DNA from 3 places in the Planosporangium spinosum genome. Region 3 is predicted to be linked to each of the others. Evidence: riboswitches for the same ligand, from Rfam matches in the RefSeq annotation. Region 3 holds a riboswitch; each other region holds the start of a gene.
The links. Region 3 has a riboswitch for cyclic di-AMP ahead of ACNTMW_RS02740 (C39 family peptidase). Riboswitches for the same ligand answer to the same signal wherever they lie in the genome.

Region 1: linked by a shared signal. The riboswitch ahead of ACNTMW_RS04710 (transglycosylase family protein) and the one ahead of ACNTMW_RS02740 (C39 family peptidase) in region 3 are both predicted to bind cyclic di-AMP.
Region 2: linked by a shared signal. The riboswitch ahead of ACNTMW_RS04545 (C39 family peptidase) and the one ahead of ACNTMW_RS02740 (C39 family peptidase) in region 3 are both predicted to bind cyclic di-AMP.

What each region holds. Positions count from the first base shown of each region.
Region 1 is NZ_JBLYUB010000002.1:417,173-421,048, forward strand. It holds gene ACNTMW_RS04700 (TIGR03086 family metal-binding protein) at 1-13, opposite strand, end outside; gene ACNTMW_RS04705 (M20/M25/M40 family metallo-hydrolase) at 599-2,104, shown strand; cyclic di-AMP (ydaO/yuaA leader) riboswitch at 2,541-2,724, shown strand; gene ACNTMW_RS04710 (transglycosylase family protein) at 2,723-3,394, shown strand; gene ACNTMW_RS04715 (aldo/keto reductase) at 3,506-3,876, opposite strand, start outside.
Region 2 is NZ_JBLYUB010000002.1:384,515-388,390, reverse strand. It holds gene ACNTMW_RS04555 (amino acid permease) at 1-433, shown strand, start outside; cyclic di-AMP (ydaO/yuaA leader) riboswitch at 1,335-1,480, shown strand; gene ACNTMW_RS04550 (hypothetical protein) at 1,582-1,773, opposite strand; gene ACNTMW_RS04545 (C39 family peptidase) at 1,950-2,885, shown strand; gene ACNTMW_RS04540 (coiled-coil domain-containing protein) at 3,166-3,876, shown strand, end outside.
Region 3 is NZ_JBLYUB010000001.1:588,981-592,856, reverse strand. It holds gene ACNTMW_RS02750 (hypothetical protein) at 1-579, opposite strand, end outside; gene ACNTMW_RS02745 (transposase) at 942-1,352, opposite strand; cyclic di-AMP (ydaO/yuaA leader) riboswitch at 1,628-1,769, shown strand; gene ACNTMW_RS02740 (C39 family peptidase) at 2,046-2,801, shown strand; gene ACNTMW_RS02735 (hypothetical protein) at 2,844-3,308, opposite strand; gene ACNTMW_RS02730 (RNA polymerase sigma factor) at 3,280-3,876, opposite strand, start outside.

The sequences.
Region 1 (3,876 bases), on a different contig from region 3:
CGACAAGGTCCATGCCGAACCCCCTGGGAGAGACGGTGGATCACCTGGACACCGGACCAGATGAACCACCCGGCCGGCTGGATCGCCCAGTCAGGCTGGGTCACCCGATCAGGCTGTGCCACCCGATCAGGCTGGGTCACCCGATCAGACCCCGACAGGCGCAGCCGACGCCGTACCGGGTCTCGACAAGGAGCCACGACGGGCGGCCGGCTCATCGCCGAGACGGAGAGGCGCGGTCTCGCGGGCACGCGGCCCGCAGCGGTGCGTATGTCGGAGGCGCGAACGTCATAGGTGTGAACGTCACAGGTACACGCGTCACAGGTGCAAACGTGGAGGCGGATGTCACCCGGCCAGCATCTGGAACGCCGGCCACAAGACGTACCCGACTCTACGCGCATCGACCGGTCACGTCCCATTCTCGGCCCACGGATCGATTGCGCAGATGTGCAGCCGGCGATCTGCTCCCCTCTCCGCCGCCGTCGGCAGAGCGTGCGGCCGTCTCCGACGTGGACGCCCGCACCGAGCCGGGCGGTGCGGTGCCGGCCGCCGCGGTCACAGGCATGGACATGGCGCGCGGTGCCGGACGACGATGCGCCGTATGGAAAATCTTGAATTTGAAAGTAACCGACGGGCCACGCCCTCACGACGGGCGTTCCTGGCGGCGTCCGCCGGGACCGCGGCGGTGGCCGCGCCACTGGTCGGCGGGTCGGCCGCGGTGGCGGCGCCGCTGCTCGGTGAACCTGCGCCGACCGGTGGCCCGGCGCTCACCGGCGCCTCCGCGCCGGCCCCGGCCGTCACCGGTCCCGGGCGACCGGTCACCCCGCAACCGCCGGACCGGCAGCTACGGGCGCTGCTCGGGGAACTCGACCAGCGCCGCATCGAGGCCACCGTACGCCGGCTCGTCGCGTTCGGTACCCGTCACACCCTGTCCTCCCAGGACGACCCGGCACGCGGCATCGGCGCCGCCCGGGACTGGATCCACGCCCAGATGCGCGAGTACGCGGCGGCGTCCGGCGGCCGGATGACGGTCGAACTCCAGTCGTTCGTCCAGGAGGTCTCGCCCCGGATCCCCGCACCCACCCGTATCACCAACGTCATCGCGACGCTACGCGGCGACACCGCGCCCAACCGGGTGTACGTGGTGTCCGGCCACTACGACTCGCGCGTCACCGACGTCATGAACGCCACCAGCGACGCGCCGGGCGCCGACGACGACGCGTCCGGGGTGGCCGTCGTGATGGAGCTGGCGCGGGTGATGGCGACCCGCCGGACCGAGGCGACGATCATGTTCGTCGCGGTGGCCGGCGAGGAGCAGGGGCTGTACGGGTCGGCCTACCTGGCCAAGCAGCTCAAGGAGGCCGGCGTCGAGGTACGCGGGATGTTCAGCAACGACATTGTCGGCACCGGCGACGCGCACGACGGCACCCCTCCCGACCCGCGTACCGTCCGGCTGTTCGTCGAGGGCGTGCCGACGTCGGAGACCGCCGCCCAGACGGCGATCCGCCAGGCCGTCGGCGGCGAGAACGACGGCCCCTCCCGACAGCTCGGCCGGTTCGTCCGGGACGTGGCCAGCAACGAGCAGACCGGCATGACGGTACGCGTGATCTGGCGGCGCGACCGGTACCTGCGCGGCAGCGACCACCTCTCGTTCCTGCAGCAGGGCTACCCGGCGGCCCGCTTCACCGAGCCGCGGGAGAACTTCGCGCACGAGCACCAGGACACGCGGGTGGAGAACGGCGTGGTCTACGGCGACCTACCGGAGTTCTGCGACTTCGGGTACATCACCCGGGTGGCGAAGGTGAACGCCGCCGCGCTGTGGTCGCTGGCGCAGGCGCCCGGCACCCCGCAAAGCGTGCAGATCGACACCTCCGGACTGACCAACGACACCACGCTGCGGTGGCAACGCGGTACCGAACCCGATCTGGCCGGGTACGAGGTGCTCTGGCGCGAGACGACGGCACCGGAGTGGACGCATGTCATAGCGGTCGGCGACGTCACCACCGCCACGATCGACCTGTCTAAGGACAACGTGCTGTTCGGCGTGCGGGCCGTCGACCGCGACGGGCACCGCAGCCCGGTCGCCGCTCCGACACCGGCAAGCTGAGGTCGGCCGGCCGGCTGCCCGGCCGGCCAGTTGCCCAGTCACCCAGCCGCCCAGTCACCCAGCTCAGGCGGCGCGACAACCGCGAGCGGCCGCCGGTACGTGGAACTGACGCACCTCCGGCGCCGCCGCTGCGCCGCCGCGCCACTACCCGCCGCGCCGTTACCGCGCGCCCTCCCGTGATCGTGAAGAGTTGCGTGGCCATGGCCACGAAGCCTTCATGATCATGGGAGGGGCACGGGTGGTGGGAGTGGGCCGTCGGAAGTGAACGGGCTGATACTCCGCGATCATTCACCAGTACCCGATTCGATCACTCTGCGTATAGAACTTTCACCATGTGCATGCCGGAGAATGAAGAAAATCACCAATTCGAGCGAAAACTTTGTCGGCCCGCTCAGCCCGTGATTACCGTCGGCTATGTCCGCGACCGCGGGCCCCACGGTCGGTAACGCCGAGTCCTGCCACCGGCCGCCGGGAACCCGTCAACCAGGCAGGAGCGGGGGAACCACACGTTTCCCGGTACGCACCACGCTCGTTGCGTACCTCGGGGTGAAGCCGCAGCGCGGCCGGGCTCCTCGGCCCGAACCCGACAGCTCACCTCGTAGGCGTGGAGGTTTTTACATGGCACACAACCGGTACCAGGCACGCCACTACCGTCGGTCGGCCACGCGTCGGCTCTCCGGGCGCCTCGCGCTCGGCGCCGTCACCGCGGGCGCCGCCGGTGCGGCATCCCTGCTGGGTCCGGCTCAGGCCGCCAGCGCCGCCTCGAGCGTCAACTGGGACGCGGTCGCCCAGTGCGAGTCGGGCGGCAACTGGAGCATCAACACCGGCAACGGGTTCTACGGTGGTCTGCAGTTCACGCAGAGCACGTGGGCCGGCTACGGCGGCAAGCAGTACGCCGCCCGCGCCGACCAGGCTACCCGTGAGCAGCAGATCGCCGTCGCGGAGAAGGTCCGGGCAGGTCAGGGCATGGGCGCCTGGCCGGTCTGCGGCTCCCGTGGGGGCTCGACGCAGAGCTACACGCCGAAGAAGGCCACCACGAAGAGCCAGTCCGGCGGGAAGTCCGAGTCGAGCGGGGAGTCGCAGCAGCAGGCGCCGGCCCAGGCCGCTCAGCCGGCAACGCCGGTGCAGGCCACCGGCCGTACCTACCAGGTGCAGCCCGGTGACACGCTGTCGACCATCGCCGAGCGCCAGGGCGTCAACGGCGGCTGGGAAGCGCTGTACGCGCTCAACCGCCAGGTGGTGGGCGGCAACCCGAACCTGATCCTGCCGGGTCAGCAGCTCCAGCTCTGACACCCGCCGGGGCCGGCGGCTCGCGCGCTGACGGTGAGCCTCAACGACGAGGCTCGACGACATAACGGAAACCGGGGCGTCCACTCCCGCCGGGGAGTGGACGCCCCGGCGTCATCCGGTCGGTACCGGTACGTGCGCGGGCAGCAGTCCCTCGGCCCGCAGGTCGGCCCAGAGCGCCGGCGGGATCGGGTACGCGAACAGGTCGGCGTTCTCGTCGACCTCCTCCGGCGACCGCGCCCCGATGACGACGCTGGTGACGGCGGGGTGCCCGAGCGGGAACTGGATCGCCGCGGCCGGCAACGGCACCCCGTACCGGTCGCAGACGCGCCTGATGGCGAGCGCCTTCGCCAGGACCGGGGCGGGCGGCGGCGCGTAGTCGAAGTGCGAGGTGGGCGACGGGTCGACCAGCAGGCCCGAGTTGTAGACCCCACCGGCGAGGACCGCGATCCCCCGCTGCGCGCACAGCGGCAGCAGTCCGTCCA
Region 2 (3,876 bases), on a different contig from region 3:
CGCCGGCTTCCTGCCGATCGGGGCTGCGGCCGAACTGACCAACATCGGTATCCTGCTGGCCTTCGTCGTCGTCTGCGTCGCCGTGATCGTGCTCCGGTACCGCCGGCCCGACCTGCCACGCACCTTCCGGACGCCCGGTATGCCGGTGGTACCCGCCATCGGGGTGCTGTTCTCCCTGTGGCTCATCACGTTCCTCAAGCCGGAGACGTGGCTGCGCTTCGCCGTGTGGTTCGCCGTCGGGCTGGTCGTCTACTTCGCCTACAGTCGCCGCAGGTCTCTGCTGGCTCCCGGCAATGGAACCGTGCCGGTGCCGGGCACCTCCGATGATTCGTCGGCGGAGCGTCGACCCGGCCATGGGTCTTCGGCCGAGCATTCGCCCGGCCATGGGTCTTCGACCGGGCATCAGCCCGGCGACGGGCCGTCGGTGCGCTGAGCGCGATAAGGTCCAGCGGCGATCGACCCGTATTGACGGGTCGATGCCGGCCAGCCGACGCTGACGGGGCCATGGCGCATGCTGAAAGCGCCTCCGGGAAATGGTCGAGCGTCAGCCGTTGAAATTGCGCTCCCCGCGACGCCATTCGACGAAGATTTACGTTTTCGCATGGGTGGCCGGCAACGTGATCATTAATGGGTACGTCCACCGGGGCGAACATGGGACTGTGGGCGGGGTCGGATGTTCGCGAGCTGGCAGGTCGCCGAGTTACATAAACGAATTGAAATATTGAAAGAATGTGCAGGCGGTACGGGGCCAGTGGTCGTCGACCGTGGCGTGTCCGGACGCCGGACGCACCCGGACGCCGGACGCGTGTCCGGACGGGCCGGTTCGGTGCCGCGGATACGTGCACCGGTTCGGCGTCGCGGAATCCCGGGGCGGCGCCCGGTGATGCGGCATCCTCGCGCCACCGGCAGTCGGCGCGACCGGGCGGGTCGACACCAGGGAGCATCCCGGCCAGGGCATCCCGGTCAGGGCATCCCGGTCAGGGCATCCCGGCCAGGGCATCCCGGTCAGGTCATCCCGGCTCGGGATTCCTGGGCGGCGGTGTCCTGGCGGTTGAGTCCTGGCGGCTGAGTCCTGGCTGCGGAACTGCGGAGCCCTGGCGGAGTGTGTCCGATTGGGCCGGGCTCGAGGCGTCGCGGGTGTGGCCGCCTCGGCACGCATGATCGTTTTCCGACTATGGGAAATGCGCATCGAAGGCCGCAATGCAGGATTCAGAAATGATCTATCAATTGCTCCGTACGTGCGGCGGGTAACAGGAATTGGGTCTTGGCAGCGGCGATGGGCCACCAGTAGTGTCATCGCGTCTGATCCGGTTGATGTTGCCGTCGGCGACGCCGGAGCGGGCCCGCTGAGTCGTCTTTGTCTACGAGCCGGGGACCCACCGAACGTTTGGGGTGAATCCGTGGGCCGAATGGCCCATGGTAGGGCGTCCTTCCCGCCCGAATCCGTCAGCTAACCCGGTAAGCGGCAGCGTAAGGAGATCATGCTCGTGCAAGACCCCTGTCCCATCCTCCGCGATACTCCACCCACTTTGGACACGCCGCCGGCCACTCCGGTTCGGGTCGGTCCCTGACCTCGACCCGCTAGGTCACATCAAAGGTCGGTGACGCGAGGATGCCGCGTGCCGGGCAGTCCGCCCGGTACCACCACCGGACAGTTCCCGGGCGTACCGGGTACCCCGGTCGCTCGACAGGTACGAGACGGCCGTTCGTCGCGGTGGCGTAACCCTCCTCGTCGTCATGCCAGACCACGGTGGCGCTCTCGATGCCGCTCACGCCTCCGGCCACTCACGCACGGGTGTCGCGGTCGCAGGCTGATACCACCGCGTCCAGGTTCGCCTGCGCGGACATCTCTGGTCCTCGTGTGTCCCCGTCGCCGCGTCGACCGGTAGCTCACAGGGTCGTCGGCCGGTGTTCGGCCGAGGGCCGGCAAGTTGCGTGGAGTAATTGAATTGAAGCCCCTCCGTACCCGTACCCGGTTCCGGCATGCCGCACCGTCCGGTATTTCCCGCCTCGCACTCGTCTCGGCGGGCGTGCTCGCCGTGGCCGCCACGAGCGGCATTCTGATCAGTGAGTCGTCCGGCCAGGCGACGTCGAAGACCTCGACGAATGTGGCGCTTGTGGACACCACCACCCGTGACGGCGGCGCTGAGCGGGCCGACCGGAGCCAGAGTCGTACCCAGGCCCCGGCCCAGTCATCGGCTCCGGCCCGGACCCAAGCCCGGGCTTCAGCTCAGGCCCCGGTGCAGGCTCAGGCCCCGGCGCAGACTCAGGCGCCTGCCCAGGCCCAGGCGCCTGAGTCTGCGCAGGCGCAGGCGCAGGCCCAGGCCCCGGCCGCGCCGTCGGCCGCTCCCACCGCGACGCCCGCCCCGGCCCCGCCGGTGGCGAAGGAGCTGGACTACCAGTACCAGTCGCAGCCGAACTACTACTACTGCGGCCCGGCGTCCACCCGGATCGTGCTGACCGTGCGTGGTAAGACCCCCAGCCAGGACGAGGTGGCCCGACTGCTGGGTACCGACACCGGTGGGACCGACTCGGCCGTGGACACCACCCGGGTCCTGAACTCCGTGCTGGGTACCGACTTCTACCAGACCAGGTCGATTCCGGGACCCGCGGCCACGCCTGCCCAGATGGACCAGCTGCAGGCGGACGTCGTGCACGCCGTCAGCAACGGCTACGGCGTCGTCGCCAACGTCGTCGGCTCCGCGACGGACACCAATGGCAACTGGCACAGCTACGGCGGCGGGCACTACGTGGCCATCGTCGGGTACAACGACGAGGGGCGTGCGGTGAAGATCGCCGATCCGGCCAACCCGAGCGCCAGTTCGTACTGGGTCACCACCATCAACATGGCCAAGTGGATGGTCAACCGGGGCTACTCGTACTGACCGCCCGAGCTCCCCGGGTTTCCTCCCGTCACCGATCCGAGGGCCCGGCCGGCGAGAATCGCCGGCCGGGCCCTCGGGCGTCGGAGCGAGTGTGGGGGCTGCCCGTGTCGGCGTGCCGGCGACCCTGGACGTGAGGATGATATGTCGTGGTCCGTTCGGTTCCCGTTAATTAGAAGAGGATTAGGAGCCTTGGGTGTTCTGCGCAGATGTGCCTAGGGTCGATGCGGATCGCCGTCACCCCTCCGACCGGCGGACGACACGAAGGAACGTGTACGTGAGGCTGTCAGCCGCCCCTGCCCGACCGACCCTGCTCGTTGCCGCACTCCTCGCCGCCGCCGTCCTGGTGGGACTGCTGCCGGCGGGGCCGGTACACGCCGCTCCCGGCGCCGCCGGCCCGGAAGGTGGTGCCTCGTCCCTGCGTGACCAGCTGGACGCGGCGGCGCGGGGGTACAACGACGCCGCTGCCAGACTGGAGACCTCCAAGACCCGTCAGGGTCAGCTCAACGAGCAGATGCGGGTGACCGAGTCGCAGCTCGCCCAGCTCAACGCCGCGGTGGCCGAGCTGGCGGCCACGGCGTACAAGGGGGGCCGCGCCGACAGTCTCCTCGCCCTCATGGACAGCGAGACTCCCGACGGCCTGCTCCAGCGGGCGACGGCCCTGGAGACCCGGGCCCGGATGGAGGACGCGCAGCTGCGCCGGCTCGCCGACGCGAAGGCGGCGCAGCAACGGCAGCAGGCGGCCCTGGCCGCCGAGATCACGGTGCAGCAGGCCCAGCTCGCCGAGATGGACGCGCGTAAGAAGGCCGCCGAGAAGGCGCTGGCCGCGTCGGGCGGGGGTGCCAGCACCACGGGACCGGTGGGTACGCCGGCGGTACCCGGGCAGCCGGCCGGCGCGGCCACCACGACGCCCGCCCCGGCGACCGGCGCCGCCAGCGCGACCGCGGTACCCCGGCGGGCCGACGGCAGCCTCGCCCCGGAGTCGTGCTCGGTC
Region 3 (3,876 bases):
CAACTGGTCGACGGTGCCCCAGTTCGGGCGCTGCTGGAACAGCCCGACCGAGTCGTGGTCGTACCCGACACCCTGGTTGGGGCGGTTCATCGACCCCGGTACGTTCGGGTTGGCGAGGACACGCAGGTTGCTCTCCTGGAGAGCCGTGGAGATCGCGACGACGAACGCGCGGCGGGGCAGGTTCATCTGCCGGCCGGCCGCGACGATGGACACGGCGTTGTCCATCTGCGCCTGGTCGAGGTCGGCGACGGGGGCGGGCCTGGTGGGGGACGGCGCCGGCGCCGGCGCCGGCGCCGGCGCCGTCGGCATGGGCGGCTGCGTGCTGGGCGCCGGCGGTGCGGCGGTGTTCTGCTGCGGGCGGGGTTTCGGCGGTGTGGATTGCGGTGCGGATTCTCGTGGCTTCGCGCCGGGGGTCGCGGTTTCCCGGCTCTGGCTGCGGTCGGCCCTGGCGTCGGCTACCTGCGCGCGGTCGGCGAGGACCTGCGAGGTGGCCGCGGTGTTGCCGGGCCGGTCTGCCGGAGTGGCGGTGGCCGCCCAGACTGCGCCGCCGATCGAGGCGAGCGCGATCGCCGCTGCCATCGCGGCGGTGTGGGGTCGAAGTGTCGATTTCTGGGCGTGGCGTCCGCGTTGGTAGCGCCGGAGGCGGCTGGGGCGGTGGCTCGTTGCTTTTTGACGGTGGCCTGTTGGTTTTTCGAGGGGCTGGTCACTGTCGTTTTTGGGAGGCACCCCGGGGAGCGTAGACGATGTCTCATTTGGTGTCTCATTTGGCGGGGTGTGATCTGCGCGTTACGGGACGTCCGGAGTTTCCGGCCGACCGGTGGGGCAGGCGGCGGCGCCGACAGGTACGGCCGGTGGTGCACCGGTCGGCCACCGGGGCTCGTACGGTCGGAGCCGGGCGGCCGTCGGTGAGGTGATGGTGGGAATCGACCCGGATGCGGCCGTCACCGGGGATCGATGGGCCGGCCGCCTGGTCGGACCCGGCCGCTGCGGCCGGATCGCGCCTTCTCCGCCTGTGCCGCGATAGCCTCGGTCAGCGCCGGGGCCCAGGCGCTGCCCACGTCATCGGCGAGGCGGTCGGCGAGCACGTCATGGAGCCGGCCCCAGAAGCCGGCGGCGGTCCACTCGGTGAACCGGCGATGGGCGGTCGGCCGCGTGACCCCGAACGTCTTCTCGGGGAGCTGCCACCAGGAGCAGCCGGTCTGGATGAGGTACAGCATCGCGGCGAACGCCCGCCGGTCGTCCACCCGCCGGCGTCCGCCTCCCTGCGGGCGTACCGGAGCCGCGGGAAGCAGCGCTGCGGCGAGCTCCCACAGTGGGGCGGGTGCCCACTGCGCGATGACGTCTTCATCCACGAGTCTTGATCCTGGGGCCCGCGGGCCCTGGATCCAAGCCGGACACGCCCATGTCCCGCCGTTGCCGGGTGGCGAGCGAGCCCGTCGCGGGAGATGCCGGCGATGGTCGCCCGGTCGGATGTGCGGGAAACCAACACCAGGAAAACGACCATGATGATCTTCTGTGGTGTCACCAGTGCGGTTGATAACAGGTGGAGGGTCTTGGCAGAAAGTTGACCCGTCAGTAATGTCAACGCCCGTCCGATCCGGTCACTGTTCACCGAGCGGGTGGCACCGGAACGGACCCGCCGAGTCGTGCTCAACGAGCCGGGGACCCACCGCAAGTCTGGGGTGAATCCACGGGCCGACGGCCTGTGGTAGGGCGACCTTCGCGCCCGAATCCGTCAGCTAACCCGGTAGGCGGAAGCGTAAGGAGATCATGTTCGTGCACGTCTTCGCACCCCCTCTCCATCACCGACTCCTCCACCATGCTGTGTGTGCGCAGTGGACCGCTCCGTCCCTCGCCGGTCCCTGACCGTGAATCGATAGGTCGCACCAGCGCCTGAGGACCGCGGTCGGTCACCCCGGACATCGTGCCGGGCGTTGTCACCGAATGCCTCGTGGGTCCCGCGCGCCCATCTCACCGCGTCAGACCGAGTTTGCCCACTGATCAGCCCGTGCTGGCCAGCGGGTGGCACCCGCATGGAGAATCCAATGAATCGTGTACATACCCGTAAGCCCTTCCAGCATGCGGCTTCGGTCCGCCTGCCCCGGATGGCGGTCGTCTCGGGCGGCCTGCTCGCCGTGGCCGCAACCGTCGGCCTCGTGGTCAGCCAGGCGGACGGTTCGCAGCCGGCCCAGGCATCCGGTTCGGTCGTTGCGGCCGCCGCCCCGCGTGCCGGCGTCACCCAGGCCCCGCAGGGCGGCGCGACCGGTGCGGTCCCCGCGGCGCCGGTCCCGCCGTCGAAGGTGCTCGACTATGCGTTCCAGTTGCAGCCCAACTACTACTACTGCGGGCCGGCGGCCACCCGGATCGCCCTGAGCGCCAGTGGGCACATCCTCAGTCAGGACGAGATCGCCCGGCAGCTCGGCACCACGACCGGCGGGACGAACTCCGCCTACGACACGACACGTGCGCTCAACAATGTCATCGGCAGCAACGTGTACCAGACCAGGGAGATCCCGGCCTACCCCGCTACGCCGGCTCAGATGGACCAGCTTCAGGCCGACGTCCTGAAGACCGTCAACAGCGGGCGCGCCATCGTCGCCAACATCGCCGGCCACCTGACCGACACCGCCGGCACGTACCACTCCTACGAAGGCGGCCACTACCTCACCATCATCGGTTACAAGGACGACGGCCGGACGGTGAAGATCGCCGACCCGGCCAACCCCAACGGCGACGGTACGTACTGGGTGACCACCATCAACATGGCCAACTGGATCTCCCAGCGCGGCTACTCGTACTGACCTGGCGACCGGGCGCCGCTGAAAGACACGGTCGGCGCCCGGTCAGTCGGCGCACACCCATCCCGTCACCACGCCGTACGCACCGGTGCGGACTCGCACCCGGACCGGGCCGGGCGGCGGTGACCGCAGGAGGAAGCAGCCGATCCCGTCCACCTCGGCCCGGTCGAAGACGCCTCCCGGATGTTCTCCGGTGACCTGGCCGCCGCTGGCCGGGCTGAGCTGGCCGACGATGCCCGTCTCGGTCAGCTCGATCTCGACCGTCACCCCGTCGCCCTGGAAGGCCAGGGTCCGCGCCGAACGGCCGGAACGGGTGCGCGCGAGCTGGCCGGCGTCGGTCGCCGAGTCGAAGACGAGGGTCGCGAGGACAAGCTCGTCGTCCACCGTCCGCCACGTCCAGGCGGCGCGCGCCGCCGCGACGAAATCCGCAGGCGCCGGGGGCAGTCCACGGAGCGCCTCACCCAGGTCGGTCAGGAACCGCTCATCGTCGTCCCACCGCGGCGATGTCATGGCGTTCACCTCCGCCCGTCTCGGCCGCCCGCAGCGCGTCGCGGAACGCGACCACCGCGGAGCAGGTGCGCAACTTCTCCAGGCAGCGGGCCCGGGTCGGACCGATGCTGCCGACCGGGAGGTCGAGCCGTTCGCTGATCTCCTCGTAGCTCGCCGGTGGATCCGTCACGAGCATCGCCAGCAGGATCCGGCAGCGCGCGGGAAGCTGACCGAACGCGTCCCGGAGCACCTGCTGACGCTCGACCCGCAGCAGGTGGTCGTCGAGACCGGCGTCGTCGACGCCGGCGGTGCCGTCGACACCGGCCGGGCCGGCGCCGTCGACCGGGGTGGCCAGCGGGTCGAACGGCTGCGTCCGCCGGCCGGCGCGCAGCAGCCGGAGGCATTCGTGCCGGGCCGTGGTCACCAGCCAGCGCGGCAGCGTCCGCGGCTCGTGGATGTCGCCCAGGTGCTCCACCAGGCGTAGCCACACGGTCTGGTTGGCGTCAGCGGCGTCGGCCGGGCCAAGCCGGTAGCCGGCGATCACCGAGAACACCAGCGGCGTGTACCGGGCGACCAGTTCCGACCAGGC